2 regions of the Rhizobium sp. BK212 genome follow, and region 1 is predicted to be linked to the other one. Evidence: riboswitches for the same ligand, from Rfam matches in the RefSeq annotation. Region 1 holds a riboswitch; the other holds the start of a gene.
The links. Region 1 has a riboswitch for cobalamin ahead of FHT79_RS21495 (CbtB domain-containing protein). Riboswitches for the same ligand answer to the same signal wherever they lie in the genome.

Region 1 (3,198 bases):
AGGCCGCGCCGCGTCATGTCGGCGTCGACGGCGGAAATGATTTCATTCGCGGCAGCCCTCTCTTGCGGCATCTCGCGCATCGACAGCAAGACCGCCTTGGCCGCCGCGAGATAGGCATGGGCGCATTCGTTGAACGGGCTTTCCTCGTCCGTCACGCTGCCCGGCACCCGGCCCCAGAGACAATAGGAATACTGGATCTCGGCATAGTTCAGGACGCGGCGGAACGGCTCGTTGGTATCGACGGCACGGGAAGCAAGGTCGATGATCCCACTGCGATAGTCTGCAATCACCGCCATCTCGCCATGGGAAATTTCCGGAATATCCAGTCCGGTATGGCTGCCGCCGCCGCTAGGGCTATGGGCAAGAGCGCTTCCAGCAACCACACAAAAAAAGACGGCGGTGGCTAACGCCGTCGACACGAGTGGTATGGTTCTGCTGCTTGTCATGGCCGCCCGAAAAGTTCAGGGCGCCGGCAAGCGGTGCCCTTCGATGCGTTCAGTGAAATGCCGTTGCCGGCCGGCCGCGTTGACCGTCCTTAACGGCAAGCCGCTTTTCCGCCAGCACTCCGAAGGTAAGGCCCAAGGTTGTCCAGAGGATCACATGCATGCCGAGCGAAGTCGTGCGGAACCGCCAGAGGACCATCGCCGAGAAGTTCTCCGGCACCTCGTTGATCGGCGGCAGCAGATAGAGCACGACGCCGATGAAGACGAGATAAGCGATGCCGGCGATGATCGCGCCATTCCAGAGACCGAAACGCTCCGCGAGGCGGCGCGACAGCGCCACCGCGGCAATCAGCGCGGCGAGCGAGACGACGATCATCAGGAAGAACAGTTCGGTCCTGACGCCGATCGTATCGGGATTGCCGACCGCCGGCGGGTTGGCCGGATACTTGATACCGGGAACGAGGACGATCGCCACGAAGGCGGCAATGGCGATGACGGCCGAGGTGCCGCGCGCCGAAAGGCTGCTGAAACGGCCGTGCACGAAAGCGAAGGCGAGAGCGAAGAGCCCGCCAACGGCAACGCTGTAGGCCATGACGCCGGTGAAAAGGCCGAGACCGGCCTGCGTGGCGCGGCTGACGATTTCAGGTTCGGCAGCTTCACCGGCCGCCTGGGCAGTCGCCTCCTCGAAGGCGATCGCCGCATCGACCAGCGGCTCGCCGAAGATATGCGCAAAAGCGAAAACGAGGATGCCAGCAATCAGGCCCGCGAGCATGCCGCGAAGCAGAAGATTTCCAACCATGTCAGGAACTCCCCTAAAGCATGTCGCGCAAAAGTGCGCAGCGGTTTTGCGATAACGACATGCGAAAACAAAGACCTAAAGTGAGGCGCGAATCTGAAAGATCGCGACGCGCTCTAGTGGCAGGGAAAGCCGAGGAGATGACGGCCGTCATGCACGAATTCGTGCACATACATCCCGTTGAACAGCGCCATCGCGCCTTCCTCGGTGCCGACAAAATAGAGAACGATGAGCATCAGCAGGCCACCGAAGATCGCCCATGGCAGGATCTCTCCCAGGGGGATCGGCGCCGGTGCCGCGACGGGCGCAAAAGTGGTGTCAGACATGTATTCCTCCGGGAATGACGCGTTCAGTCGAAAGAGTGCTTGTGCAGTAGGGTCTGACTTCCAGCGCGAAGAGCTTTCGACACGCTGGTCACAGTGGCGCGACCGCGCCGGATTTCCACCGGCTTCCAAACCCGCAACAGCACGGTTATATCTGCACGCCGAAGAGACTGTCAACGAAACTTCACAAGTCGGCCAAGGGCCGTCCTGCGGCGCCATAGCCGCACTCCCGGAGATCAGAACGACCGTGAATACGCGCCTCACCTGGATCTGCCACGGCGCGACGATGGCGAGCCGCAAGGCCCTGTTCCCGCTCGACGAACCGCTGGAAGGCAAGGCGGCGGAAGAAGCCGGCAGGATGGCCGCCCTGCCCCACGCCGATCGCGTTGCCACGAGCCCCGCTTTGCGCGCCCGCCAGACTGTTGACGCGCTCCGCCTCCAAGCCCGGATCGATCCGGCGCTTCGCGACTGCGACCATGGCCGCTGGGCCGGCAGATCGATCGCCGCGATAGAGGCGGAAGAGCCTGAGAACCTCATGGCCTGGATGAGCGATCCGGAAGCGGCCCCGCATGGCGGCGAGAGCCTTCTTGATTTGAGAACACGCGTCGCCGACTGGATGGAGAGCGAATCCGCCCTCGGCGGCCATGTGATCGCCGTCAGTCACGCAGCCGTCATCCGGGCGGCGGTCGCCCATGTGCTTCAGGCGCCGCTCTCCTCTTTCTGGCTGAGCGACATCGAGCCGCTCGCCGTCATTCGCATGACCAGCAATGGACGGCGCTGGTCTCTGCGCTTCCAGCATTAGAGCGCCGTGCGTCCTTTCGGACGCACAAGGACGCTCTAACACTTTCAGTCCTCGCATCGGTCCGAAAATCGATTCCGATTTTCGGACCGATGCTTTAGCGAGTCCTGATCTTATCCAGCCTTACACAAGCAAATCGCGTCATCTCTGTTGAACCCGGTTTCGCGGGGACTACTTCCTTATCCCAAGGAGATGGAAGAATGACATATGATTGGAGTGGGGAGCGCACGCGGCGCCTGCGTTTGATGCGTGTCGCCACAGTCACAGTTCTGGTCGGTCTCATCGTCAGCGTCCCGCTGCTGATCGTCACCGCCTGAAGCACGAAAAAGGGCGAGCGATGCCATGGCACGCTCGCCTTCGTTTTTTTCCGCGCCCGCCATTCTGCCAACCACGACAAGGGTTCGCTCGGCGTTTTCCTCTGGCGCCCACGGTCCCTCGACGGCACATCAGGAGGCTGCCGCCTCCGATAATTCGCCTTCTGGTTTCAACGAACATTTCAGACTTTCGTGCTATTTCCGCGAAGGGTGGAGATGGAGAAGGCGCAGTGCCGGTATTTTTCCAGAGCAGGGCCGGAAGGCAATGTGTTTCGATCGTCGGGTTCGGGATTACTCTCTGGCTCCTCTGCACCCTGTTGCAGCTTGACGACAGCCTTGTCTTCTTCATGACCGGTTTCGGCGAGTACGGCGCCGACAAGCTCGTTCTGGCGCTCGGCATCGCCGGCGCCATGAGCTTCATCTATTCGGTGCTGCGCATCGCCGACCTGCGCAAGGAAACGGAACTGCGCGCCATCGCCCAGGCAAAGGCCGATTGGACCGCAACCCACGACCATCTCACCAA
Region 2 (3,198 bases), on a different contig from region 1:
CGAACGCCACTTCGGTCGATTTCGGCCGCGACGCCCAGACGTGCGCCAAGATGTGCCCGGGTATCGAGACAGAGCTGTTCTATCGTGACGTGACGAGCACCGAAGCCTCGAACATGATCTCGGTCGCAACGGGCACGCCCTACAGCGCCATGAAAAACGCCTTTGCCTACAAGAACCGCACGCCGGGGGAAAAGTCCTCCTGCGCCTGCAATCTCACCGCCTACTACGATGAGATGCGCGGCAAGCAGCCGTCAAGCGAACCGCCGCAACAAGGTTCGATCACCACCATCCGCACCAATCCCAGGGCGAAGGATGCTGCCGCAGCCCCACCGCAACCATCCGTCCCGGAGCGCCCCTACGATCCCGTGCAGAACAAGGTCCGCCAGGTCGGCCCGCAATTTCTTGCCGGTGATCAAGGCTCGATCGACCTCGCCAATCCGGCAACACCGGGGCCGCAGCCTCAACAGCAGTGATTGCTACGGGTCGTTGCGTCCCCACCCGTCATGGAAGACGAGCTCTTGGAGCGGCAGACGCTGCCGCCAGCCTTTGACGGAGAGTTCCGGCTCGTCATAAAGCCGATCGACGAAACCGGCACAGAGCCAGGCGACCACCTCGATATGCTCGGGTATGCCGAGAATGCTTTTCAGATCGCCTTCGCGAAAAATGCTGACCCAGCCGATGCCGACCCCTTCCGCCCGCGCCGCAAGCCAGAGATTCTGGATGGCGCAGACTGTGGAATAGCTATCCATCCTGGGATTGTGGGTGCGCCCCAGCACCACGCTGCCGCTGCGGGTGGGGTCGCAGGTCACGCATATGCCGAGCGGTGCCTCCGTGATGCCTTCGAGCTTGAGGGAGCGGTATGCCTGCCGCCGCTCGCCGGTAAACATCAGCGCCGCCTCCTCATTGGCCTTCACAAAGGCGTCCTGGACGCGCGCCCGGACCGCGGCACTTTTCACCAGAATGAAATTCCACGGCTGCATGAAGCCGACGGAGGGCGCATGATGGGCGGCCGTCAGCAGCCGCTCCACGACATCGTCAGGCAAGGGATCGGGCAGGAACTGGCTGCGAACGTCGCGCCGCGTCTTGATCGCGTGATAGACGGCCTCGCGCTCGGCCAAGGAAAAACCGGACGCCGCCGAAAGGGCATCCTCATCAAAGGGTCGCATCGTCAAATCCCCAACAACGCAACCGCCCGCCGTCCGCGCGGATCGGTCAATCTTGCCAGGCCGGTCTTCTGACTCGGCGTCATCCGTCTGCCGCAGCCTTCCCGGCGAGAAGCCAGTGGCGAGATGAAGCGGCAAGCGTCGGCCTTACAGCGTTGGGCACGTTCCGGCCTTGCACCGGATTCCCGATTCTCCCGCGTTGATGGCGGGCACCTGACGGCGCATCTATTTCAGGAAAGCGCGGCGACGGCAAGCCGGCCCGAGGTCGCAGTCGGGAACCAGGTTGAGCCACGCACCCTCCCGCGTCGGTTTGAAGCGGCTCGACAAGCTCCTTCATCCATAGTTTCTATGGCCTTATCACCACCGAAGGCGTATGGACGATACAGTCCCTCGCAGCATCCCGGTTGCCCGTGCCCCGCCTCACGCCCATGATCCTTGCGGTCGCCCTGTTCATGGAACAGATGGATTCGACCGTGATCGCCACCAGCCTGCCGGCGATCGCAGCCGATATCGGCACCTCGCCGATCGCGCTGAAGCTCGCCGTTACCAGCTATCTCGTGGCACTGGCGATCTTCATCCCGATCAGCGGCTGGATGTCCGATCGGTTCGGTGCGCGCAACATCTTCCGCATGGCGATCTTCGTCTTCATGATCGGCTCGGTCGCCTGCGCTTTCTCCAACTCGATCACGGCCTTCGTCATCTCACGGCTGGTCCAAGGCGCCGGCGGCTCGATGATGACGCCGGTCAGCCGCCTGCTTTTGGTCCGGGGAACGCCACGCCACGAACTCGTCGACGCCATGGCCTGGCTCACCATTCCCGCCTTGATCGGCCCGATCATGGGTCCGCCGATCGGCGGTTTCCTCACCACCTATCTCACCTGGCACTGGATCTTCTGGATCAACGTCCCGATCGGCGTGCTCGGCATCATCCTCGTCACCCGTTTCCTGCCGGCGGTCGAGCCGCGCAGCCCGCGGCCGATGGATTTCCCGGGCTTCTTCCTGTGCGGCCTCGGCTTCTCCGGCTTCGTCTTCGGCGTCTCGGTGATCAGCCTGCCGGCCGTGCCCGTCATCTACGGTTATGTCACGGTTGCGATCGGCATCCTTGCCGGTCTCATCTACCTCCTGCATGCCCGCCGCGCACCCTATCCGCTTCTCGATCCGAAGATGTTCCGCTACCCGATGTTCCGGGCGGCGATCCTCGGCGCCTCGAATTTCCGCATGGGGCTCGGCGCGCTGCCCTTCCTGATGCCGCTGATGCTGCAGCTCGGCTTCGGCCTGACGCCGCTGCAATCGGGCTCGGTCACTTTCGTCAGCGCACTCGGCTCCATGGGCTCGAAATTCGCCGCCTCGCGCACCTTCAATGCCTTCGGCTTCCGCACCGTCATATCAATCACCACCTTGCTGGCGGCGATCTTCCTCGGCATCAACGGCCTGTTCACCGCCGAAACCCCGCTTTTCCTGATCATGGCCTGCCTGCTGATCGGCGGCCTGTTCCGCTCCATGGCTTTCTCGGGCGTCAACGCCATGGCCTTCGGCGATGTCGACGCCGCCGACAGCAGCCAGGCAACCGCGATCAATGCCGTTGCCCAGCGTATCTCCATGGCAATGGGTGTGGCGATCGCCGGCGGCATCCTCGAAATTTCGAGCAGCTTCCATGGCGGCCGGCTGCTGGTCTCGGATTTCCACGTCGCCTTCTTCAGCGTCTCGGCGATTTCGGCGCTCGCCTGCATCACCTTCCTGCGGCTGCCGCGCGATGCCGGCGCGGAACTGACGACGCGCCGCCGCAAACACCGGCAGACGGAGCCCGAAGAGGCGATCGCGGAAAACAGCTGATCGCGGCAGATCACCAGCGGGCGTGATAGCGAAATCACACGCGTGTGCTCCGGCATCCCTTTCTACTTTATGATTTATTCACACATCAAATACACACTGCGTTTGCGCGTTTTGGGTCGCTATCAGGACATGGGCATGAGCGCTCGTGATGTGACCGTCAGCGTGGATGCCCGTATTGATACGCCGGTCGGGAACATGTCCGA

Region 2: another riboswitch for cobalamin. It lies ahead of bluB (5,6-dimethylbenzimidazole synthase); the one in region 1 lies ahead of FHT79_RS21495 (CbtB domain-containing protein).

Annotation. Positions count from the first base shown of each region.
Region 1 covers NZ_JACIFS010000007.1:23,784-26,981, forward strand. The annotation lists gene FHT79_RS21485 (hypothetical protein) at 1-446, opposite strand, end outside; gene FHT79_RS21490 (CbtA family protein) at 496-1,242, opposite strand; gene FHT79_RS21495 (CbtB domain-containing protein) at 1,356-1,565, opposite strand; adenosylcobalamin (AdoCbl) riboswitch at 1,579-1,721, opposite strand; gene FHT79_RS21500 (histidine phosphatase family protein) at 1,810-2,364, shown strand; gene FHT79_RS21505 (bifunctional diguanylate cyclase/phosphodiesterase) at 2,906-3,198, shown strand, end outside.
Region 2 covers NZ_JACIFS010000003.1:165,814-169,011, reverse strand. The annotation lists gene FHT79_RS10830 (DUF2865 domain-containing protein) at 1-473, shown strand, start outside; gene bluB (5,6-dimethylbenzimidazole synthase) at 477-1,166, opposite strand; cobalamin riboswitch at 1,207-1,395, opposite strand; gene FHT79_RS10820 (MFS transporter) at 1,592-2,995, shown strand.